One region of the Leminorella grimontii genome, then DNA from elsewhere that is predicted to be linked to it. Evidence: riboswitches for the same ligand, from Rfam matches in the RefSeq annotation. Region 1 holds a riboswitch; each other region holds the start of a gene.

Region 1 (7,939 bases):
CTCAATGGGCTTACGGGCAACGACGATAAAGCGGGTGATGTTTTCTTTTTGGTTAGCCCGTATGTGTTCCAATACCTGAAGTTGGTACAGCGCGCCCCCTGGCTCGCTGCCGACGGCGACCGCGTGCGGCGACTTGAGGCTTGCGACTTTTTCCATAGCGGCAGAGGTGCTCTCGCAGTATTCGATTTTCCAATCGGGGAAGCCGCTCAGGTACTGGGTGCACTGCTGGAAAGGCTGCGGGTGACTGTAGAGGGTGGTGACTTGATCGAGCGTCGTCTCCACCGCGCTGAGCAGGCAGTGGTTAATCGGGTTGGTCAGTTCGCCGACGATAAACAGGCTGGTGGACTGCAGGAGATCGTAGACTTCATTAATCGATCCCGAGCTGGTGTTTTCGATAGGCAGCACGCCGTAGTCTGCCTGGCCGGTTTCAACCAGCTTAAAGATGTCGTCGAATCGGCTGCATCCGCATTCGACGAGGCCGTCAAAGTAGCGGGCGGCGTATTGGCGAGCGGCCAGATGCGAGTAGGAGCCCTTGGGGCCGAGAAAGGCAATTCTGGCGGTGCTGAGCTTGTCCTGATTGATAAACTGCTGCAGGAGTGCCTGTTGCGTCAGTACGGAGTCTTCAATGATCAGCTGAAATACGCGGGTAATGTAGTGCCCGTCCAGGCTGTGCTTTTTGCCTTCTTCAACCAGGCGGCCAAGCAGCGCGCGCTCGCGTTCCTTATCACGGATCGGTAGATGGGTGGCCTGTTTGGTGCGTGCTACGTCCAGCGCCAGGCTGCGGCGCTGCGCCAGCAGTTCCAGCAGTTGCAGGTCAAGCGCGGTAATGCGTTCTCTGAGTCCAAGCAGTGGGTTTTCGTTCATAACGTTGTGTCACCTGTTTTTATACCCGTCATACTTCAAGTTGCCTGTGCGTTGGCTGTAAATACTCGGCCCATCCATGGGCCTCGCCCTTGCGGGCCGCCGCAAACGGCGTTCAAATCTGTTCCAGACAGATTTGTCGTTCACCCCAGTCACTTACTTATGTAAGCTCCTGGGGATTCACTCCCTTGCCGCCTTCATGCAACTCGAATTATTTAGGGTATATGTTCTGTAGTAATAAAAAGCGTCCAATAAAAAAGCCTCCCTTTTGGGAGGCTTCAGTGTTCGTCTTCGCTTTCTTTCTGCTCGCTTCGGAGCTACGGACGAAACGCCTCCCAGTCAGGGGTGGCTAAAAAAGAAAGCGAAGAAAAACGGCACGGATCTCATTGCGTTGGAAATATCCTGAATAAAAAGATGCCCTAACTTAACCGGCACCTTTCCGCTCTGTCAACCGATATTGTTCATCGGCGAAGTAAAAGGCCCAAATGCAGGGAAGGCGAAGGCGTTATGGCCTACCGGAATGAAAAACGCGCCCCGGAGGGCGCGTAAAATAAAAAAGAGAAATCAAATCAATCTTCTTGCAGCTGCTGCAGATTCGCTTCCTTTACGCTGCCGTCGGCGCGGCGGGCTTCCGCCTTGTGCTGCACTTTGTTGAGCTGGCGTTCAAGCTTTAACAGCAGCTCGTTGATAGCAGCATACATGTCTTCATGTTTGGCGCTGGCGACCAGTGGGCCGTTCGGCGTTGTTATCGTCGCATCGGCAACGAACACTTTAGGTTCTTTAGAAAGTACGATATGGGGATTAATTAACTGAACCTGCCATTTCTCCAGCTTTTTGAGACGGTCTTCGACGTGAGTGCGAATTGCCGGGGTAATATCCATTTGTTTGCTAGTAATATTTACTGTCATATAACTTACCTCTTTATCAGTCAACTGCCGTCAAATTCAATTTTAGAATACCGCTCCGGGCAAACAATTATGTGATCGAAATCAATTTTTCCTTTGCCCTGAAGTAAAGATGGCAGAAGTGTGATAACCGTAGTGGTTTGCGACTTTCTGCTTGAGTAATCAGTATAGCTCAAGCAATATTATCAGTTGTGTCGACCTTACAAATCTGTACAAAAGAACACCAATTCCCCTTTTTTTAATCAATTATTTTTTATCTTCCGCAATGTTCCACTTCATTTGAGCGCCTGCGGCTGCGCCTTTTTGGCACCTTGACCCAAACGAAAATTCGTCGAATAATGACCTTCTGACTCGGGGTGCTTCGCTTAACGCGCGGCTGAGATATCACCCGTATTACCTGATCTGGATTATGCCAGCGTAGGGAAGTCACCGTTTCCCAACGGACCTGTCTTCTTCTCGCCGGTTGGGAGCCTTATGACCTCATCTGACCCTGTTATTCTTTCCGGCGCGATTGCCGCCGATTCTCTTTCCCTGCTGCGTAAGAAAGCGCCGCTCATACACTGCCTGACCAATCAGGTAGTGCAGAACTTTACCGCCAACGTTTTGCTGGCGCTCGGCGCTTCCCCTGTGATGGTCGTTTCCCGGCAGGAGGTCGCTGAATTTGCCGCCATTGCCGACGCGCTATTGGTCAACGTAGGGACGCTGCATGACGAACAGAAAGACGCCATTACGCTGGCGGTCGCCTCGGCCAATCGAGCCGGCGTTCCCTGGGTGCTCGATCCGGTTGCCGTCGGGGGCCTGCACTACCGCACGGCGTTTTGCCGGGAGCTGATAGCGCAAGGGCCTGCCGTTATTCGCGGCAACGCCTCTGAAATCATGGCTCTGGCGGGAAGCGCCGCCCGTGGGAGGGGAGTCGACAGCGCTGATGCGTCCTTCACCGCGCTGCCTTCGGCGAAAGCGCTGGCGCAGGAGACGGGAGCGGTGGTGGCCGTAACCGGCGACGTTGATTATATCACCGACGGGCATTTGACCTACTCTGTACCCTACGGCTCCCCGATGATGACCCGCGTGGTCGGCACCGGCTGCGCGCTGTCCGCCGCGGTGGCGGCGTTTATCGCCGCCAGCAAAGAGCGGCGACTGGAACGGGCGGCATCTGCCTGCATGGTGATGGCCGCCTGCGGCGGCATTGCGGCGGCTGAGGTCGATGGGCCGGGCAGCTTTACGCCGCGCTTTCTGGATTTGTTTTATCAGCTTAGGCCGCAGCGGCTAGAGGAGATGACGGTATGAGAATTAACGCACTGACTATTGCCGGTACCGATCCGAGCGGCGGGGCGGGCATTCAGGCGGATTTGAAGGCCTTTTCAGCGCTGGAGGCCTATGGCGCCAGCGTAATGACGGCTCTGGTGGCGCAGAATACGCGGGGCGTGCAGTCCGTCTACCGCATTGAGCCGTCGTTTGTCTCCGCCCAGCTGAGTTCCGTGCTGGACGACGTCAGAATTGATACCGCCAAGATAGGCATGCTGGCGGAGTCTGACATTGTGCATACCGTCGCCGACGCGCTGGAACGCTACGATATCCCCTTTGTTGTGCTGGATACCGTGATGGTTGCCAAGAGCGGCGATCCGCTGCTGGCGCCGGAAGCGGTGGCGGCCATTCGTCGGCGCCTGCTGCCGACAGTGTCTCTGATTACGCCAAACCTGCCGGAGGCCGCCGCGCTGCTTGAATGCGCACAGGCTGCAAGCGAGCGTGAAATGCTGGAGCAGGGAGAAGCGCTGCTGGCCATGGGGTGTAAAGCAGTGCTGATGAAAGGCGGGCACCTGAGTGAATCCGAAAGCCCGGACTGGCTGATAACGCCGCAGGGAAGCCAACGTTTTACCGCGCCGAGGGTAGCGACTCGCCACACTCACGGCACTGGCTGTACGCTGTCGGCCGCGCTGGCGGCATTACGTCCTCGCTGTGACGACTGGCCGCAGGCGGTCGAAGCGGCGAAGGCCTATTTGCAGGGCGCGCTTGTAGCGGCGGATTCGCTGGAGGTTGGCGGCGGCATTGGGCCGGTTCATCACTTTTATCGCTGGTGGTGAACGTTGAATGAAGGTCGGGCGCTAAGGCGCCCGATGCTTTTTCTAACGAGAATATGAAGACCGTCAGGCCTGAGCCTCTTTCTCCACTGGCGCGCTTTGACGCAGCGCCTTATCGCAGTTGCTCATCGCCCATGCGGTATCCAGCATGCGGTTGGCGAATCCCCATTCGTTGTCGCACCACACCAGCATTTTCACCAGATGCTGGCCGCTGACGCGGGTTTGGGTTCCGTCGACGATGGCGCTGTGCGGATCGTGGTTGAAATCGGTAGAAACCAGCGGCAGCTCGGTATAGTCAACGATGCCGTTAAGCGCATTGTTGGCGGCGTGCTCCAGCAGGCGGTTAACGTCGCCGACGTTGACCGGCACTTCCAACGTGACGCTCAGGTCGATGGCGGTGACGTTAACGGTAGGAACTCGCACCGAAATCGCCTCGAAGCGATCGCAAAACTTGGGGAAAATGCGGGTGATGCCCGCCGCCAGCTTGGTATCCACCGGGATAATCGACTGTCCGGCAGCGCGGGTGCGGCGCAGATCCTTGTGGTAGGCGTCAATTACCGGCTGGTCGTTCATGGCGGCGTGGATAGTGGTCACCGTACCCGAACGGATTTCGAAAGCGTCGTCCAGCAGCTTGATGACGGGAATAATGCAGTTGGTCGTGCAGGAGGCGTTGGATACGATGCGGTGCTCCGCGCGAAGAATAGCGTGGTTGACGCCGTAGACAATCGTTGCGTCGAGGTCGTTGCCGCCGGGGTGTGAAAACAGCACCTTTTTGGCGCCGGCCGCAATGTGGGCTTCGCCGTCGGCCCGGCTGCCAAATACGCCGCTGCAGTCCAGCACGATGTCGACGTTAAGGGACTTCCACGGCAGATTGGCGATCTCTTTTTGATGAAACAGCTGGATGGCGTCATCGTCAATCCACAGCATCTTCCCTTCCTGGCGGACGTTCCGGGCGAAGCGACCGTGGGTTGAGTCATATTTCAGCAGGTGAGCCATTCCCTTAGGCTCGGCCAGTTCATTAATGGCGACGACGCTGATATCCCTATTCCGGCCGGATTCGTAAAGCGCACGCAAAACGCTGCGGCCAATGCGGCCAAAGCCGTTAATGGCGATTCGAAGGGTCATGTTATTCCTTATAGGTACTTGGGGCCGTTCAGCCCTGTTGTCATGCCGGATTGGCAGAATAACACAATGGAGTAAGGGAAAAAGCCTTCCGAAAGGCGTTTAATAGTAAAAGATCATGCGCAAATGTTGACGGCGATGTAGCGTTGGATGAACAGAATGTGCTTTTTTCAACGCGTTTTCGAACTTAATTTGCCGTCGCCTCCGATTATTGCTTCATAATCAGCGCCGCTTTAGATAGCGCTTTTTGTTCTTTACATGTAGTAAACGTCATGAATACAAACCTCTTTACCGCCCGCTGGAGCCGCTCCGGCAACCTGCTGTGCCACGGCGAGTGGCAAATTACCTATAACGGAATCCCCATCCTCCTCCCTGAACGCCTGCGTGACAAAGACATGGGCACCTACGGCATATATGACATCATGGATCCCGATAACGAGCTGTTTGCCGACGGCCTGAAGGAAGACGACTGGATTTTGGAAAATTTGGAGTGGCTGGCGGATTTTTTTGCCGAAAACGACATACCCATTGAAGAACCGCTTATTCGTCAATTTTATCAAGAAATTAACCGGCAGGACTGGCGCTGCACCAGCTGTGCGGGATGCATGTAGCCGGTTGATCACGCATAAAAAATAGGGTTGAACAGAAACAAGTGGATTCATATAGTTACCTTTGTAAATTAATTTCAAGGGAGAAGCCGTATGAAGTGGATGCTATGTGCCGTCGTGCTGCCGCTGGTTGGATGTGGAACTTATCAAAGCGGATGCGACGTCAGGGAGCCTTTGCCTATTTACAAACGCGACGCCGATACGGGAGAGTACAGGCGCGATCGGCGAATGGAGCGGGTTCGGGAGCAGGGAATGCGAGACGGTTCGACGGACGGCGGCGCGATGGGGTGTCGATAGCGTTGTCTACCGCTCAAAAAGCGCGGTAGAGAGTTCGGCAACGTAAATTCCTTCCTGTGAATAGGCAGTTACGCAATGGCCGCGCATGTGATAGAACACGGCGGTCAGATTTTTATCGGCGACAGCAGTAAGGGTTAGGTTATCCCGTTTCTTCATTGACTGGGCAGGCTTGATATCCATAAAGGAAGCAGCGCACGGCCTGGCGCACATGGAGGTCGATCTCTTCTTCCGACGGCGCGGGCACGCCGAACAGCGCGTCCTGCATCAGATTACACTTAATCAGGTTGATCAGGTGGTCGCAGGCCAGATGAGGGTCGGTTTGAATCAGCTCGCCGCGGTCCATGTAGCCTTTGAGAAACGATTCCAGATAGCGTGAAACGCGGCCCGGGCCTTGGGTAATAAAGAATTCGCCCAGCTCTTTGTCGTGAAAAGACTCCGTCAGCAGCAGGCGATAGGTATTGACCATGCAGGGCTGAAGGATGGTGCTTAGAAAGTTGCAGCCAAGCTGCACCAGCTGCTGTTCCAGCGTTTTGTCATCATCATGACGAAAGTTGAAAACGGCGGCGACGTGCTCAATGCTTAGGCCGATAACGGCGGTCAGCAGGCCGCGCTTGTCGCCAAAATAGCTGTAAATAGTCTGCTTGGAACCGCCGCAGCGCTCAATAATCTGATCCAGGTTGGTTTGGGTATATCCTTGCTCAAGAAAAAGATCGCTGGCGGCCTTAATAATTTTTTGCTGTTTTAGCTTTGTCGATGGGCGCATGTAAATACCTCGCGAATGTCGTGTCATTAGAACAGCATTCGTTCTGCTATGCAATTCCCCTTAGTTTATTGATTAATAAAAACTAAATTCGAAAAATAGCGCGTTATCGGCCGTTTTACGTACTTATTAGTACGAATTTTGCGCGGGGCGGCCTTTTAACTTTGCCAGATACTGATGCTGGAAAATGCACATACGAATGGCGTCACGATACTCTCCGTTAATAAAAAACTCGTGCTTTAACGTGCCTTCGATTTCAAAGCCCAGCTTGGCGTAAATGTGGATGGCTTTTTCATTTTCCCTGTCGACTATCAGATACAGCTTATACAGGTTGAGCACCGAGAAGGCGTAGTCCATCGCCGAGCGGGCGGCCGCGCTGGCATAGCCTTGGCCTTGAAATGCCGGATCGATAATTATCTGGAACTCCGCCCGGCGGTGAACGTGGGTGATTTCCACCAGCTCAACCAGCCCGACGCGCTGGCCTGCGGCTTCAATGATAAAGCGGCGCTCGCTCTGATCGTGAATGTGCTTGTCGTACAGGTCCGACAGCTCGACGAAGGCTTCGTACGGCTCTTCGAACCAGTAGCGCATGATGCTGGCATTATTATCCAACTGGTGGACAAACCTTAAATCTTCGCGCTCAAGAGGGCGCAGGGTAACGAGGGGACTGTGGCCCGACATGGGAACTCCATAGGAATATAATCGCATTGTTAAAAACGAGCGCGCGGGGCGCCCGTTAACTAGCTTAGTCGGGTTTTTGGTGGGAGGGCAAGGGGCGTTTGTAGGAATGCGGCCAAGAAAATCGACCGCCTTGTGCTATTTAAAGCTGATATCCCTGAGCCGACAGCGCCTCTCCATCCATCCAAACCTTGCCGTCGCGCATGGTGAGCCGCCCGTCGACAAACCAGCTCACCACCAGCGGATAGATGCGGTGCTCCTGCGCCTGAACGCGCTTGGCGAGCGTCTCTTCCGTGTCGTTTTCAAGCACCGGAACGGCGGCCTGAAGAACGACGGGGCCGCCGTCGAGCTCTTCGGTGACGAAGTGGATGGTCGCGCCGTGCTCGGCGTCGCCGTTTTCCAGCGCTCTCTGGTGGGTGTGCAGGCCGGGATATTTCGGCAGCAGGGAAGGGTGGATGTTGAGCAGCCTGCCCGCATAGCGGTTGACGAATGCTGGGCTCAGGATGCGCATGTAGCCTGCCAGCACCACGAGGTCCGGGCGATAGGCGTCGACGGCGTCCGCCAGCGCGGCGTCGTAGGCGGCGCGGTCGGCAAACCCGCCGGGTTCGACCACTTCGGTAGCGATCCCGG
Region 2 (7,939 bases), 580 kb from region 1:
CCGCGTGGCTGGGCGCGCCGATGCCGGCATCGACAATAACCGGAACGTTGGATTGCTCAATGATAATGCGAAGAAACGTCTGCGTTTGTAGGCCCATATTAGAGCCAATAGGCGCTCCCAGCGGCATGACCGCCGCGCAGCCTGCTTCCTCGAGGCGCTTACATAAAACCGGATCGGCGCTACAGTAGGGAAGAACGATGAAGCCTTCTTTAACCAACTGCTCCGCCGCTTTCAGCGTCTCAACGGGATCCGGCAGTAGATAACGGGCGTCGGGATGAATTTCGAGCTTTAACCAGCGGGTACCCAGCGCTTCTTTTGCCAGACGGGCTGCAAAGATGGCCTCTTGCGCGTTTTTGGCGCCGGAGGTGTTGGGTAGAAGGCGAACGCCAAGTTGGCTAAGCGGAGAAATCAGGTTATCTGAGTTTTTCCCTAACGAGACGCGTTTCATCGCCATCGTTGCTAACTGAGCGCCGGAAGCGTCAATGGCCTGCGTCATCAGGCTCGAATTGGCGAATTTTCCCGTGCCGATGAACAGGCGTGATGTGAAAGAAGTTTCTGCGATTGTTAACATATTAGCCTCCTGCAATGGCCTGAAACATCAGCACGCTGTCGCCGTGGTAGAGCCGATGCGTTTCCCAAGCGGTTTTGGGCACAATAGTTTGATTGACGGCGATGGCGATGCCCTGAGTGGGATGTCCTAATTGCACCAAGAGATCGGACAGCGCTGCGCTGTCTTGTAGTTCCATTGGGGTATCATTCAGTGTGATTTGCATGTTGCCCTCCGCACACGGAACAGAGCGGATCTCGCCTGAGTTTGAGGCTGGTCCACGCGTGCTGCTTTCCGTTGAATAGACGCAGCTGACCGCTAAGGGCTGAGGGCATTCCTGCTAGCATTTTGACCGCTTCCAATGCCTGAAGCGAACCGATAGCGCCGACCATCGGGCCAAGCACGCCGGCCGTTCGGCAATTGCGGGACGGCTCTTCTTTGTCGGGGTAAAGACAGGCGTAGCAGCCTTCGGCAAACGGCGGCGTGAGTACAAACAGTTGGCCGCTAAAGCCAACGGCGCTGCCGCTTATCAACGGCAGCGAGCGAGAGACACAGGCTGCGTTGACAACGTGGCGCGTCGCCATGTTGTCACAGCAGTCAATCACTAGATCTACGTCGTGAAGTAATGTGGGCAGGCTGTCCTGAGTTATTCTTTGGGTTTCAATCCGACAGCTAATAGACGGATTTAGCCCCTTGAGGCGCTTGGCCGCCAGTTCCGCCTTCGGCTTTTTAACGTCAGCGCTATCAAACAGTATTTGGCGCTGTAGGTTTGTCTGATGAAGCGTATCGTCATCCGCCAGAATCAGCGAACCAACGCCAGCGGCGGCCAGATAAAGCGAAACCGGCGAACCTAGCCCTCCAAGCCCTACGATCAGCGCCGTTGAGCGCTTAAGGCGACGCTGCCCCTCTTCGCCTATCTCTTCTAGCAGCAGCTGGCGGCTGTAGCGCAGAAATTCACTGTCGCTTAGCATGACGATGGCTCCATATCTTCTATCATGGAAAGCAGCGCTTCCGTCGCCTGGCGCCAGTCCGGCGCTTTAGTGATGGCGCTGACAACGGCAATGCTGCCCACGCCGCAGTTTAGAACGTCTTTTACCCGGTCAATGCTGATACCGCCAATGGCGACGGTCGGGTAATCGGGGATCGACGACACGTGTCGCCTGAGCTCGGCGAGGCCCTGAGGGGCTGACGGCATCTCTTTGGTTTGCGTTGGAAAGATGTGTCCAAGCGCGATATAGGACGGGCGAACGATGATCGCGTTGGCAAGTTCTTCATCGTCATGCGTAGAAACGCCAAGGCGCAGTCCAGCCTGGTGGATGGCCTTCAGGTCGGCCGTCAACAGATCTTCTTGGCCCAGATGGACGCCATAAGCATTGTGTTTGATAGCCAACCGCCAGTAGTCATTGATAAAAAGTCGGGCATTGAAGCGTTTTCCCAATTCAACGGCCAGCCGTACGGTTTCTTCTACTTCGTCGTCCTGGCAGTTCTTTATTCTCAGTTGAATAGTAGTGACGCCGGCGCTAAGCAGCTTTTCTATCCATTCCAGCGTATCGACGACCGGGTAGAGGCCGAGTCGTTTTGCTGTTGGAGGAAACGGCGTCGGCGGCAGGGACACCAGGCTCGCTGTCTTAGTCATTGTTATTCTCCTCGGTGACGATTTGTGAAACGGCGGAATGGTAGAGTTCGTTTCCCCGCTCTCGAAAGCGCAGAGCCATTTCAGCCATGCCGCCGGAGGCGGTTTGCTCTTTAGCAAAGTCGCGAACCTCTTGCGATATCTTCATTGAACAGAACTTGGGGCCGCACATGGAGCAGAAGTGGGCGATTTTACCGGACGCCTGCGGCAGCGTTTCATCGTGGTAGGCGCGGGCTGTTTCTGGATCCAGCGCGAGGTTAAACTGATCTTCCCAGCGAAACTCAAAGCGCGCTTTTGACATGGCGTTATCGCGGATTTGGGCCCCTGGGTGTCCCTTGGCCAGATCGGCGGCATGAGCAGCGATGCGATAGGCGATCAGCCCTTGTTTAACGTCCTCTTTATTTGGCAGCCCCAGATGTTCTTTCGGGGTGACGTAGCACAGCATGGCGCAGCCAAACCAGCCGATAAGCGCTGCACCGATGCCAGAGGTGAAGTGGTCATAGCCGGGGGCGATATCCGTCGTCAGTGGGCCGAGCGTGTAGAAGGGCGCTTCATGGCAATGTTCTAATTGCTCGGTCATGTTACGGTGAATCATTTGCATCGGAACATGGCCGGGGCCCTCGATCATGACCTGAACGTCGTACTGCCAGGCTATTTTCGTCAGCTCTCCCAGCGTATGAAGTTCAGCGAACTGGGCTTCGTCGTTGGCGTCTTGCACGGAGCCTGGCCGCAGGCCATCTCCTAACGAGAGTGCGACATCGTATTTGCTACAGATTTCGCAGATATCGCGGAAGTGCTCATACAGAAAGTTTTCTCTATGGTGAGAGAGGCACCACTTTGCCATAATCGCTCCGCCGCGTGAGACGATGCCCGTCAGGCGATTGGCCGTCAGCGGCACGTAGCGTAAAAGCAGACCGGCGTGAATAGTGAAGTAGTCCACCCCCTGTTCAGCCTGTTCGATAAGCGTATCTTTAAAGACCTCCCAGTTCAGGCTTTCAGCGATGCCGTTTACCTTTTCCAATGCCTGGTAAATGGGAACGGTGCCGATGGGCACCGGGCTATTGCGGATTATCCATTCGCGCGTTTCGTGAATATAGCGCCCGGTGGAGAGATCCATAACGGTATCCGCTCCCCAGCGGGTAGCCCAGACCAGCTTTTCCACCTCTTCCTCAATGGAGGAGGTTAACGATGAATTACCTATGTTGGCGTTAACTTTTACCAAAAAGTTTCGCCCGATAATCATGGGCTCTGATTCCGGGTGGTTTACGTTGGCGGGAATAATCGCGCGGCCTGCAGCTACTTCCGCGCGGACAAACTCCGGCGTGATGTTTTCCGGCAGGCGAGCGCCGTAGGATTGCCCAGGATGCTGGCGCGTCAGCGCCTCTGAACGCAGGCGTTCTCTGCCTACGTTTTCTCTCAAGGCGATGAACTCCATTTCTGGCGTGATGATGCCCGCTCTTGCGTAATGCAGCTGGGTCACGCATCGGCCCTCTTTGGCGCGCCTTGGCGGCGGAAGGTGCGTATAGCGCAGGTGATCGAGCCCCTCGTCGGCAAGGCGCTGCTGGGTAAAGTGTGATGACGCCTTCGTCAAGGGCTCGGTGTCGTCGCGCTCTTCTATCCAGCGTTGGCGCAGAGGCGCTAGCCCTTGGTGAACGTCTATGCAGGCCGACGGATCGCCGTAGGGGCCCGACGTATCGTAAACGGGAACTGGCTCATTTTCTTCATACTGGGGGGCGCTTTGCGTGCCGCCGATGAGCGTCGGGCTGAGGCATATTTCCCGCATGGGAACTTGGATATCGTCGCGGGAGCCTTGAATATACACCCTGTGCGAATTGGGGAACGCGTGTCCCTGTAGTTGAGCGATAAACTGCTGCGCCTGAGCGCGTTGGATTCTTCGGTTAGACATAGCAAACTCCAAAAATAACAAGTGGGGATTGCTTGTCCGGAGTTCGAGGAGGGAGTAATGGATAGCGAAAATTAGCGCGGTGGCCTTTTTCCTATCCGAATTGAATTACTCTTGTTCCCTTCGCGGGTATTAGCCCGATCAGGTTCCGCGGATCCCGAATTAACGGTCTCAGCCCGCACCATAAAGGTCGCTGGGCACTCCGACAAGATTAGCCGCCATAAAGGCGGTAAAGCACAGTATAGGTAAGACGATAAAAACGGCAAAGGGATTTTTGTCCGCTTTGCCGTTATGACTGCTTGGTTGAGCTGTGGTGGCTTTCCCAGTTTTTAATTGCTTCTACAATCAGCTTATCTTCCAGCATAAACCGATTTGCCAGCAGTTCGCCTACCGTTGAAAGATCTTCATCCAGCTGTAATATGGTGTCGTCATTAATGCCTTTTTCAACATAGCTATCGTAAAATGCCATGATTTTTCTAGTATTTTCTTCTAGCAACGGATAAATTTTTTGACCAGGGGCGAGATTGGGGCTTGTAGCGCCTTCATCCTGAATAATGATTCTGTCATAGATATGAAAATGGCAAGCGGAAAGGTAGTCCACCAGGTGATGGCCAAAGTCGATCAGCGCTTTCTCATTAAGAGGGATATTTTTCTCTTTGTTTGGTTTAATACCAACCAGACGATAATAAGTAACGAGCAGGCTTTTGCGCGACTCTAACCATTGGTCAATCAATTGATGGTTACCGCCCACGCGCTCAGTTAGAGTTTCAAGTCGGTTTAGCATAGGATGTCCAGAGTCATTAAGTTGGTTGGAAAAGTTAAGATAATGTAAAAACCGTTGTTAGATTGCCAGTAAATAAGAGGTTTAGCAAGACGGTCATGGAACAACAGTTACGCGGTGATGAGTCTGGCTGGTGGTTATTGAGCTATGCCGGTAAGTTGTGGCTTCCTAAGGGGGAGCTGCCTTTTGGTTTTGCAAAGGATTTTCAGTTAAGCGGCGAGAGGGCGTACCGCATCGGTGAGTGGCAGAGCCACCCCGTGTGGTTGGTGCGTCAGTCGCGAGCGCGGGATATGGCGTCGGTGCGCCAATTGCTCAATGAGGATCGTGGTCTGTTTCAACTGGCCGGCCGAGCCGTTCAACTAGAGGATTTTTATCGCGCACACCGCTTTTGCGGTTACTGCGGGCACGCCATGACCATTAGCGACAGGGAGTGGGCCTGCCTGTGTCCGAACTGCCATCAGCGCTATTACCCGCAGATAGCTCCCTGCGTCATTGTCGCCATTCGTAGGGAGGACAAGATATTGTTGGCCCAGCATAATCGACACCGCGGCGGCATCTATACCGCGCTGGCTGGCTTCGTCGAAGTGGGGGAGACGCTGGAGCAGGCCGTTGCCCGCGAGGTTCACGAAGAGAGCAACCTGTCGATAAAAAATCTGCGCTATATCTCCTCGCAGCCGTGGCCGTTCCCCCATTCGCTAATGGTTGCCTACCTAGCCGATTATGACAGCGGAGAGTTGAAAATCGATAAGTCCGAGCTGCTTGACGCCAATTGGTTTGATTACGACCGATTACCCATGTTGCCGCCGCCGGGGACGGTCGCTCGCCGCCTTATTGAAGACACGGTTGCCTTATGTCGGGCGGAACGAGAACACGGACAATAGCGGTGTGACCTGTCAGCTGTAGGAAGAAGCCCCTGCATGTTACAATGCGCGCAATTATCGAGGATAAAAATAATGAATGAACTAAAAAACGATCGCTATCTGCGCGCTTTGCTGCGCCAGCCCGTTGACGTGACTCCCGTATGGATGATGCGGCAGGCAGGGCGCTATCTGCCGGAATATAAAGCAACCCGCGCTGAGGCTGGCGATTTTATGGCGCTGTGTAAAAATGCCGAACTGGCCTGTGAAGTCACCCTGCAGCCCCTGCGGCGCTATGCTCTGGATGCGGCAATCCTGTTCTCCGATATCCTTACCGTTCCTGACGCCATGGGGATCGGGCTCTATTTTGAAACGGGAGAGGGGCCGCGCTTTGAGCGCCCGGTAACCTGCCGCGCTGACGTAGAGAAACTGCCGGTGCCCGATCCCGAGCAGGAATTGGGCTACGTTATGAACGCCGTACGCACTATTCGTCGGAATCTGAAAGGGGAAGTCCCCCTTATCGGCTTTTCAGGCAGCCCGTGGACTCTAGCGACCTATATGGTCGAAGGGGGCAGCAGTAAGGCGTTCACCAAGATTAAGAAGATGATGTACGCCGAGCCTGAAACGCTGCACCTGCTGTTAGACAAGCTGGCCGACAGCGTGGTCCTTTATTTGAATGCTCAGATCCGCGCCGGCGCACAGGCGGTAATGATTTTCGATACCTGGGGCGGCGTACTGACTGGGCGCGACTATCGTGAGTTCTCTCTGGCTTATATGCATAAGATTGTTGATGGTCTGATGCGGGAAAACGAAGGCCGCCGAGTGCCGGTTACTCTGTTCACCAAAGGGGGCGGACAGTGGTTGGAGGCAATGGCTGATACTGGATGTGATGCGTTAGGACTGGATTGGACAACGGATATCGCCGATGCGCGACGTCGGGTTGGCTCTCGCGTGGCTCTGCAGGGCAACATGGATCCCTCAATGCTGTACGCCTCGCCAGCAAGAATTGAGCAGGAGGTCGCAGAGATCCTGGCCGGGTTTGGCCAAGGCGATGGTCACGTGTTCAATTTGGGACACGGTATTCATCAAGACGTACCGCCCGAGCATGCCGGGGCCTTCGTTGACGCCGTTCACCGTTTATCCCGGCAGTATCATGACTGATACTGCAGCGCTTAGGGCTGAGCAGGTTGAAAAAGCCAAAGCGGTCGTTAAGCAAGACCGCCTTGGTTTTGATGAGCCTAAGTGGATTGCCGGCGCCGACGTTGGTTTCGAGCAGGACGGTAAGATCACGCGCGCGGCGATCGCCGTACTCAGTTACCCTTCGCTTGAGCTGGTGGAATATCGAGTTGCCCGCGAGCCCACTTCGCTTCCCTATATTCCCGGCCTGCTTTCGTTTCGTGAATACCCGGCACTTCTCGCCGCCTGGGAACGGTTAACCATCGTTCCTCAACTGGTGTTTGTTGACGGCCAAGGAATCGCTCATCCTCGGCGGCTTGGTGTGGCCAGTCACTTTGGTCTGCTGGTAGATGTGCCGACGATAGGCGTAGCTAAAAGTCGCCTGTGTGGGCATCATGACGAGCTTGAGCCTTTTGCGGGTGCCGTTTCGCCGCTTATTGATAAAGAAGAACAGATAGGTTGGGTTTGGAACAGCAAGGCCCGCTGCAAGCCGCTTTATATTTCTATCGGCCATCGCGTTAGCCAAGAGTCGGCCCTGTTCTGGGTTGAACGCAGCATGCGCGGCTATCGGCTTCCAGAACCTACTCGCTGGGCAGACGCGATAGCGTCGCGACGCCCGGCATTTATGCGTTGGCTTGCAGCGCACCCGGAAAAGAACGTCGACGAAGGCTGAAAGGCTCGTTGACTCACCGCTTTTAATTTTGATGAGACATTTTCATGTTGCGTAACCCGATTCATTTACGGCTGGAAAAATTGGCCAGCTGGCAACACTTCACCTTTATGGCCTGCCTGTGCGAGCGTATGTACCCAAACTATCAGGCCTTTTGCCTTGAAACCGGGTTTGCCGAGCCTCAGGTTTATCGCCGAATTCTGGATCTGGTCTGGGAAACGCTGGTCGTTAAGGATGCAAAGGTCAATTTTGATAGCCAGCTTGAGAAGTTAGAGGAAGCGATTCCCGATGCGGACAGTTTTGATATTTACGGCGTTTATCCGGCAATTGACGCCTGCGTTGCGCTAAGCGAAGCGATCCATGCGCATCTTA
Region 3 (7,939 bases), 2.0 Mb from region 1:
CAACCTTTGCAGCTGACGGTATTGGCTACAGTATAATCCGTCGACCGGACGACGCTGGAAGTCCCGCATCGTGAGCGGCCTTATCCGGCAGCCGCGCTCGCTGGCTATAAGAGCCTCAACGGCGGAACGCCGGTCTGCGAGAACGAAGGCAACGGCCTGCTGGAGCGGCAGGCGCAGTCGGACCGGCCCGCTGTCGGTCGCCAGCCAGTAGTCAATCTCAATCCCCGCGGGGGTGTCCCGCCAGTGTCGAGTAAGAATAAAACCCCGTTGCGCCGTGCTCACGCCCTATGCCTTTTATCGTCGTAAAATATGCTTATGCGAATAAAGCCTAACATGTATATCCATACAGGCGTTAACGCTTTTGGACGCGTCCGATACCGTCGCCGATTTCAAGCGGAAAATCCGTTGCAAACTGCCGCATAGTGTATACATTGAGCTTATCGAGCGTCATTTTTATCAACATAGCTAATAAGGACAGTCATCCGATGAAGGGGAAACTTCTCGCCTTTTTGACCGCCGCCGCGCTGTGCTCTGCGGCTTCGGTTCAAGCATCCGAATTAAACGATGCCCAGCGCGCTCAGGCGCTGCTCCAGTTTGAACAACTTCAGACCGCCGTCGCGAACAAAGACATCGGCGCGGTGAGCCGATTTATCGAACCGGAAGTGTTCCAGCTTGACCACCTAGCCGCAGGGGAAAGCGGGCCTGAGATGTGCTCGGCCGGCGATGGTTCCATCGTTATGGAGCAAAAGGATATCGAGGCCTGCGGCGCCAACGTGCTGCGAAACCTTCAGTCTATCCGTCAGATTGCGCTAAGCGCCGACGGGCGGGGCTTTAAGACGCATAAAACGGAAGACAAGGAGAACGGCTGCGTCACCACCTTCAGCGGCAGCTTTTCCGCCAAAGAGCTTGGCGATTACGCGCCGGGGATGCTGGTTCGCATTGAGGTTGACGCGCTGGATAGCGCAACGGACGAGCAGGCCGAAGGCTGCGTTGGGCTGACGAATCATTATTTTACCTTCAAGAATAACCGGCTGATGCTGACGTCGAGCCAGTCCTTTCCGTGATGCATTAGGCTTTACAATCCCGCCGGGTCCGGCGGGATCTTCGATCGTGGTCACATCCTTGCGTTTTGGTTGACGTTTAGACTGCTATTTTCATGAAAGCGTGTTCTACCCTTAAATCAGGTGGTCGGTTAACTGTGCGCCACAGCCTGAAAACACGCTTTTTAGGAGAGATATCCGCCATTCTTTAAGCTGCCTGTGCGTCGTAACGGACGCCGATGGCTTTTTGCGCCGCCTCAATAGGTAGGGGTAACGAACGATGAAGATACAGATGTGGTCAGATTTTTCCTGTCCGTTTTGCTATATCGGCAAGCAGCACCTTAAGAGAGCGCTGTCCGCATGCGGGCTTATCGAGCGTGCAGAGATCGTTTTTCGAAGCTTCGAGCTGGATCCTCGCGCCGTTTCGCTACAAAGCGGAGATATCTATCGTCACCTGTCGGAAAAGTACGATATGGGCATCATGGAAGTAAAAGAGATGACCGAACAGATTGCGCGTCAGGGGGCCATTGCCGGCCTGAGCTTTCGCTTCGACAGGCTCATTCCTACCAATACGTTTGATGCGCATCGGCTGCTGCATTTCGCCGCGGGCAGCGGTTCTGCCGATGCCGTCGGCGAGGCGTTGTTTTACGCGTCGTTTACCGAGGGGCGAAATCTGTCTGACCGGCGCACGCTGGTTGAGCTTGGACAGAAAGCAGGGTTGAACGTCGACGTAGCGAGAGAAATGTTAGTGAGCGATCGCTATGGCGAGGCGGTGCGCGCCGATGAAGGGCTTGCCCGCCAGCTGAAAATCACGTCGGTGCCTTTCTTCATTTTTGATAATAAATATGCGGTGTCGGGCGCTCAACCGGTAGACGTTTTTAGCGACGTGCTGGTGAAGGTGGAGCAGGAGGCGCAAAGGCTTGGCCGCCTGAACGGCGGCTCTTCCCATCAGGAGGACGCTTTTGGCTAACGGCGTGGCCGTTAGCGAACTCCGAGAATTGCCGCTGCTTCCGAGCCGCCGCTCAGCAGCGCGGCCGTCGGCCCGTCATAAACGATACAGCCTTCATTCACCAGCAGCGTTCTGTCGGCGATGCGGGCCGCATCGTCCAGATTGTGCGACACCATCAACAAGGTGAGCGCTTGCTCATCGCAGACTTCTTCCAACAGCGTGAGCATATCGCTTCGCAGCGCCGGATCCAGCGCCGAAAAGGGCTCATCCAGAAGCAGGATAGGCCGGTCTCTCACCAGGCAGCGAGCCAGCGCCACCCGCTGACGCTGACCGCCGGACAGCTGCGACGGCAGGCGGTCCATGTAGTCGAACAGGCCAACCCTGCTGGCAATATCCCGCCTTTTTTGCCTTTGTTCTTCCGACAGGCTAAGCCCGGGATCCAGGCCCAGACCGATATTTTGCTCGACGGTAAGGTGCGCGAACAGATTGTTTTCCTGAAACAAAATGGAAACCGGGCGCTCGGACGGCGGCGTGTCTCGGTGATCTTGCCCGTTAAGCTTAAGCTCTCCGCTGTGCGCAAAAACAAAGCCGGCGATAAGGTGCAAAAGCGTGCTTTTACCCGCGCCGCTGGGGCCGAGAATAGCGATGCGCTCGCCCGACTTGGCCTTAAGAGTAAAGCGCAGGAAAAGCGGCGGATAGGGATAGCAGAGGTCATCAAGTGCGATCATGGCGTCCGGGTAACCGTTCAATCAGTGTAAACAGGGCGAAGCTTACCAGCAGCAGCAGTAGCGAAGTAACGGCCGCAGACGCGCTGCGGTAGTTGCCTAACTGCTGGTAAAGATAATAGGGTAAGGTGCGAAATTCGTCATTGCCAAACAGGGCGATAACGCCGAAGTCGCCGATAGACAGCACGCTGGCAAAGGCCAGCGCCTGAGCCATAGGGCGCTTGAGCGCGCGAAGTTCGATCCATTTCAGGCGACTATAGCCGTTCATTCCGAGTGACTGGGCCAGCAGCGTATAGCGTTCCGCCAGATCCCGCATCGGGTTTTCCAGCACTTTGAGCGCATAGGGGATGGCCATCAGCGCGTTAGTGAAAATAACCAGCCCGTCGGCGGATTTAGGCAGGCCAACGCTGTGGCTAAGCAGCAGGAAAAAGCCGGTGGCCAGCACGATAGCCGGCATGGCCAGTATCATCATGCCGCAGGCCTCAAGTCGGCCTCCCCAGGGGCTGTAGCGAAGCTTAAGCTCTCTGCTGCTCCACAGCAGCATCACGGTAAGCGCGAGGCAAAGCAGGCCGGAAGCGGCCGCGATGCGCAGCGACGTCGACAGCGCCTGCCAAAGCGCGCTCTGGCGTAAAACGTTTGGGGCAGCGGCGTTTACGCCATCGATGATGACCGACAGCAGCGGCGGAATCAAAAACAGCATAGTGCCAACAATAAGCATGGCGTCGACGGCTTTACGCAGGCGCGAGTCTCGAGGATCGCGCCAGCGCAGGCCGTAGGTCGCGCCAACCGGCGGCGCGGCGTTGAGACGTTGGCTGACGAGCACCACGACGATACAGCAGAAAAGTTGGATCAGGCCGAGCAGCGCGGCGCGTTGCAAGTCGAAGTCGTAATAAAGCGCTTGGTAGATGGCCAGCTCAATGGTCGTTGCCCGGGGGCCGCCGCCGAGGGTGAGCACGGTGGCGAAGCTGGCGAAACACAGCATAAATACCAAAGCCAGAGTGGGAAGAAGCTGGCGCCGCAAGGCAGGCCATTCGACGAAGCGAAAGCGCTGTCGGGCGTTCATTCCCAGCTGTGCGGCAAGCATGCGCTGTTCAACGGCCACGCCTTCCAGCGCCTGTAGCAGCAGTCGGGTCGCCAGCGGCAGGTTGAAAAAGGCGTGGGCCAGCAGGATGCCCGTCAGGCCATAGATAGAAAACTCCGGCGTGAAGCCCATCAGCCGCAGCAGCTGAGAAAGCCAGCCCTGCTGTCCGTAAACGCTCAGAAGTCCAAATACCGCCACCAGCACCGGCAGCACCAGCGTCATGGCGCACAGGCGAAGCAGCAGCGTTTTGCCGATAAACTCTCGGCGAAACAGCGCCCCGGCGATAAATACCGCGGGCGTCACGGCGATGACGGCGGATAAGAATGCCTGCCAGAAGGTAAAGCGTACGACGTGCCATAGATAGGCGTCGCTCGCCAAAGCGCGCAGATTGCCCGGCGGCGCGTATAGCCATAGGGTGATAAATGCGGCCAGAGCAACGCTGACAATAAGGCCCGCAGACAGGAGGCCCGGCCAAAGCCAGGGCGCTATCAGCGGCTGACGGCGCTTTGCCACGTCCGAATCCAGGATGCGCGGTTGGCGTCAACGTCCTCTGCGCTGAACTGAAGCGCTTTGGTCGGCTTGGCTAAGCGTGAGAATGCCTCCGGCAGCGGGATGTCGATAACCGGATACATCCAGTTAGCGGTGGGGATTTGGCTTTGGAAGGCCGGCGTTGTCATAAACGCCATAAATTTATCCGCCAGCTCCGGCTGTTGGCTTGCCTTGAGGCGCCCTGCGACCTCAACCTGCAGGTAGTGCCCTTCTTCAAACGGCGCGCTGACGTAGCGGTCGATTTTTTCTTCAATCATGTGATAGGCGGGCGAGGTGGTGTAGCTCAGCACCAGATCGGCCTCGCCTTTTAAGAACAGCTTGTAGGACTCGCTCCAGCCCTTGGTCACGGTAACGGTTTTTTTTGACAGTTTTTGCCAGGCTTGTGCTGCCTCATCGCCGTAGACTTTCTGCATCCACAGCATCAGCCCTTGGCCGGGTGTACTGGTGCGCGGATCCTGGTAGATAACGCGCCACTTTTGTTCGCCCTCTAGCAGCTCTTTCAGGCTTTTAGGCGGATTTTTTAGCGCCTCTTTGTTGTAAACAAAGGCGAAGTAGCCGTAGTCGTAGGGAATAAAGGTGTCGTCCTGCCAGCCGCCGGGGACGGTGAGTTTCTTCATGTCCTCATCTTGGCCGTGGGGGGCGAACAGGCCGGTTTTTTTAGCCGCAGCGGTAAGGTTGTTGTCTAACCCCAGAACGACGTCGGCAGGGCTGTTTTTACCTTCCATCCGCAGGCGGTTGAGCAGAGAAACGCCGTCGGACAGGGGAACGAGATTGAGCGTACATCCGCATTCGGCCTCAAAAGCCTGCTTGATCTTGGGCCCCGGGCCCCATTCGGAGGCAAAGGAGTCATAGGTGTAGACGGTCAGAACCGGCTTTGTGTCGGCAGCAAAGATAGGGCTGGCGGCGATAAGCAGCAGCGTAGTAACGACGGCTTTTCTTAACACTTTGCGCTCCTGGTTTTTATAAATAGCTATAAAAAGCTATAAAAAAGTCATAAAACAAAAGGAAACAAAGGTCTTTGAGTCAACGGCGCGTTGAGCGGTAGGCTTAGGCTATACGCGTTCTCAAATCCCTCCGCCGGCATTAACCGGATCAGGTTCTACGGGTAAGGTTCAGGCGACCGAACGCATTCTCAGCTTTTAGGCAAGCACCCCGTTGAGGTGAATATATTGTAGTTGCTCTCGCCGCGGGGAGGAAGCGGATTTATTTTAAGGCTGCGGCGAGAAGAGGGCTTATCCCATAAACTTATGCCAATAGAGCGATATGGGAACAATCAGAACCAGTGCCGGAAGGAAGTTAACCACGGCGAAGGTTTTTATTTGGGCGATGCGAAGCCCTACGGCAATCATCAAAATTCCACCGCAGGCAGAGAAGTCGCCCAGCGTAACGTCGTCCATAAAGGGCATGATAAGGCGAGCGGAACAGAACAGGGCGGCCTGAATGGCTAACTGGGGAAGGGCGATAGTCATAACGCCGACGCCGAGGGTCGTTGCGAAAATAGCAGCGGTGAAGACGTCGAGCAGCGATTTCACCAGTAAAAGCTGATAGTCGCCGGTCATACCTTCCGTCAAAGAACCGACGACGCCGGTGCCGCTGGCGCAAAACAGCACGATAAGAGCGGTAAAATTCTGACTATAGGCTTCCGGCGTCATGCCGTGATGGCGAGTTGGAACAATATGAGCCAGCGCGCGTTGAATAAAAGAACCGAACTTCTGAACGCCTTTTTCCATATAGCAAAGTTCGCCGATGGCGACGCCCAGAATCAGCGCCAGCGCGACGGCGGGCAGCTGATGTACTTTGATCGTCATGACGACGCCCATCGCGATGGAGGTCATAGCAAACGCGGCGGGAAGCCCTTCGCGCAGGCGTAGAGGAATGATGGGCGCGAGTAGAAGGCCGAGAGCGCCGCCAAAAAAGATTGCGGCGCCGTTAAGATATGGACCGAGCATGTATTTTCCTGAATTAATCAATCAAACTCTGACGCAAGGATTAACGTCCGCGCGGTTAAATCGAAGGATTTAGCGCAGGCGCCGTTCCTGGCGATGACATAAGCGTTTACAGAATTCGCTGTCCGCAGAAGTTCGATGGACAATTTTAGAGAAACTGATGATAACGCGTTGGGAATCTAAAAAGCGGCCCTCATTTTGGCGAAATAAGGCGCAACAGTAAATAGGGCGGCGCGGGATCGAGTAAGAATTTTTCTTATACGATCCTTTTGCGAGCCTTTTCCCTACCCATTTTCTTTCAATAGATGAAGCATCTTTGTCAACGCCAGGTCATTTGTATCCGGTTGGCTGAGCTGAGTGAGCCTGTAAGGGCTCTGGCACTCTTGTACGTTTTCTTCGTCAGAAAACGCCTGAGAGGGCGTGAAGGCATAAACGCCCAGTGTGAAGGCGCTAACGACCATCATAAACAGGCTGAGGTAAAGCCCACGGCCTTGACGTTTGGCTTTGATGGCCGAGGGGCCTGTCACCCAGGCTGTCCGCATCGATGCGATGTCCTGAAGGTAAGCGCTTTCGTTTTGAGGAAGCGATTCGCTGGATTCGGCAATCGTGAAAGTAGGGGGCGCGACCCGCGTCGTTTCTATCTCTGCCGCTGCTTTATCTCCGTCTTCGGCAGGCGTTTGCAAAACGCAGTAGGCTTTTTCCAGCAGATAGCCTTTTCGTGGAACGGTGATAATGACCTTCTGATCTTTCCCCGAGTCTTCCAACGCGGCCCGCAGCGCGTGTATTGCGTTGGGGAGGCTGTTTTGCCCAATGACTCTCTTTTCCCAGACCAGAGAGTTCAAGCGTTCTTTGGAAAGTATGGCGCCGGCGTGCTCGCTTAAGATCAGCAACAGCTTGAATTGAAATTCACCGAGGCGTTTAACTTCTTTTGTCTCTTGATGAATGATGGAATCAGTTGCGCTATCGATTAGCCAACCGTTAATGACGCAATGCGTGTTTTTGCTATCTTTTTTCATAGAAAGAACAAGCCTTATAAACGGCATTTTGATCGATAGAACGACGGTTGATGACGCGGTGTTTTCTTCCTGAATACGGCAGTCTGATTTGCGCGAAGATGATTATAGCGGGGCGCAGCGTTACTATCGGTCAAAATGGGGTTTTAAAATAATATAAAAATTATTTCTTGATTAATGTGTTGCCTGCCTGGGTTTTGTATGTCAGACGTGGATATATTAATACGTTAAGCAGTTAAAATAATCAATAATCAAATAATAGTTATTTTAAATAATAATTATCGTATCTTGTTGTTTTAAATTAGGTTATATTTTTATGGGCAATTAGGTAAGAATTTGTTTCATTATGATAATTTATTTTAATTATTAAATTTATCAAGTTCTTACTATTGTTTTTGTTTTGTTGTAACTATGTTTTTATTTGGTTGTTATTAGTTAATGGAAAGATGTTAATAAGAATAAATCTCTTTAACTCTATAGAATAATATAGGGTAAAAACCTTTTTAATATTATGGCCTTTAAGGGGCGGTGATGGCTTTCTAATTTGAGAAAGTATTTTCTATAAAGATGATTATATTAAAGGGCTGGTAGGGTGGGGGATGAATTATATTATGGCTTAAAAGTGTGTGGAAAACA

What was found. Region 1 has a riboswitch for thiamine pyrophosphate ahead of thiM (hydroxyethylthiazole kinase). Riboswitches for the same ligand answer to the same signal wherever they lie in the genome.
Region 2: another riboswitch for thiamine pyrophosphate. It lies ahead of thiC (phosphomethylpyrimidine synthase ThiC); the one in region 1 lies ahead of thiM (hydroxyethylthiazole kinase).
Region 3: another riboswitch for thiamine pyrophosphate. It lies ahead of thiB (thiamine ABC transporter substrate binding subunit); the one in region 1 lies ahead of thiM (hydroxyethylthiazole kinase).

The regions. Positions count from the first base shown of each region.
Region 1 is NZ_CP146357.1:1,048,855-1,056,793, forward strand. Features, by position in the region: gene pheA (bifunctional chorismate mutase/prephenate dehydratase) at 1-864, opposite strand, end outside; Phe leader region at 1,112-1,249, opposite strand; gene raiA (ribosome-associated translation inhibitor RaiA) at 1,431-1,769, opposite strand; TPP riboswitch at 2,109-2,207, shown strand; gene thiM (hydroxyethylthiazole kinase) at 2,241-3,053, shown strand; gene thiD (bifunctional hydroxymethylpyrimidine kinase/phosphomethylpyrimidine kinase) at 3,050-3,847, shown strand; gene epd (erythrose-4-phosphate dehydrogenase) at 3,911-4,969, opposite strand; gene V8L73_RS04990 (hypothetical protein) at 5,239-5,577, shown strand; gene V8L73_RS04995 (hypothetical protein) at 5,668-5,871, shown strand; gene V8L73_RS05000 (TetR/AcrR family transcriptional regulator) at 6,011-6,634, opposite strand; gene speG (spermidine N1-acetyltransferase) at 6,761-7,312, opposite strand; gene purN (phosphoribosylglycinamide formyltransferase) at 7,452-7,939, opposite strand, start outside.
Region 2 is NZ_CP146357.1:468,212-476,150, forward strand. Features, by position in the region: gene V8L73_RS02360 (thiazole synthase) at 1-571, opposite strand, end outside; gene thiS (sulfur carrier protein ThiS) at 573-773, opposite strand; gene V8L73_RS02370 (HesA/MoeB/ThiF family protein) at 754-1,518, opposite strand; gene thiE (thiamine phosphate synthase) at 1,512-2,183, opposite strand; gene thiC (phosphomethylpyrimidine synthase ThiC) at 2,176-4,086, opposite strand; TPP riboswitch at 4,185-4,298, opposite strand; gene rsd (sigma D regulator) at 4,373-4,867, opposite strand; gene nudC (NAD(+) diphosphatase) at 4,963-5,745, shown strand; gene hemE (uroporphyrinogen decarboxylase) at 5,818-6,882, shown strand; gene nfi (deoxyribonuclease V) at 6,875-7,570, shown strand; gene V8L73_RS02405 (YjaG family protein) at 7,615-7,939, shown strand, end outside.
Region 3 is NZ_CP146357.1:3,011,489-3,019,427, reverse strand. Features, by position in the region: gene V8L73_RS14015 (DNA polymerase II) at 1-282, opposite strand, end outside; gene V8L73_RS14010 (hypothetical protein) at 486-1,064, shown strand; gene V8L73_RS14005 (DsbA family oxidoreductase) at 1,321-2,010, shown strand; gene thiQ (thiamine ABC transporter ATP-binding protein ThiQ) at 2,022-2,717, opposite strand; gene thiP (thiamine/thiamine pyrophosphate ABC transporter permease ThiP) at 2,704-4,308, opposite strand; gene thiB (thiamine ABC transporter substrate binding subunit) at 4,284-5,288, opposite strand; TPP riboswitch at 5,396-5,509, opposite strand; gene V8L73_RS13985 (DUF554 domain-containing protein) at 5,577-6,293, opposite strand; gene V8L73_RS13980 (winged helix-turn-helix domain-containing protein) at 6,575-7,306, opposite strand.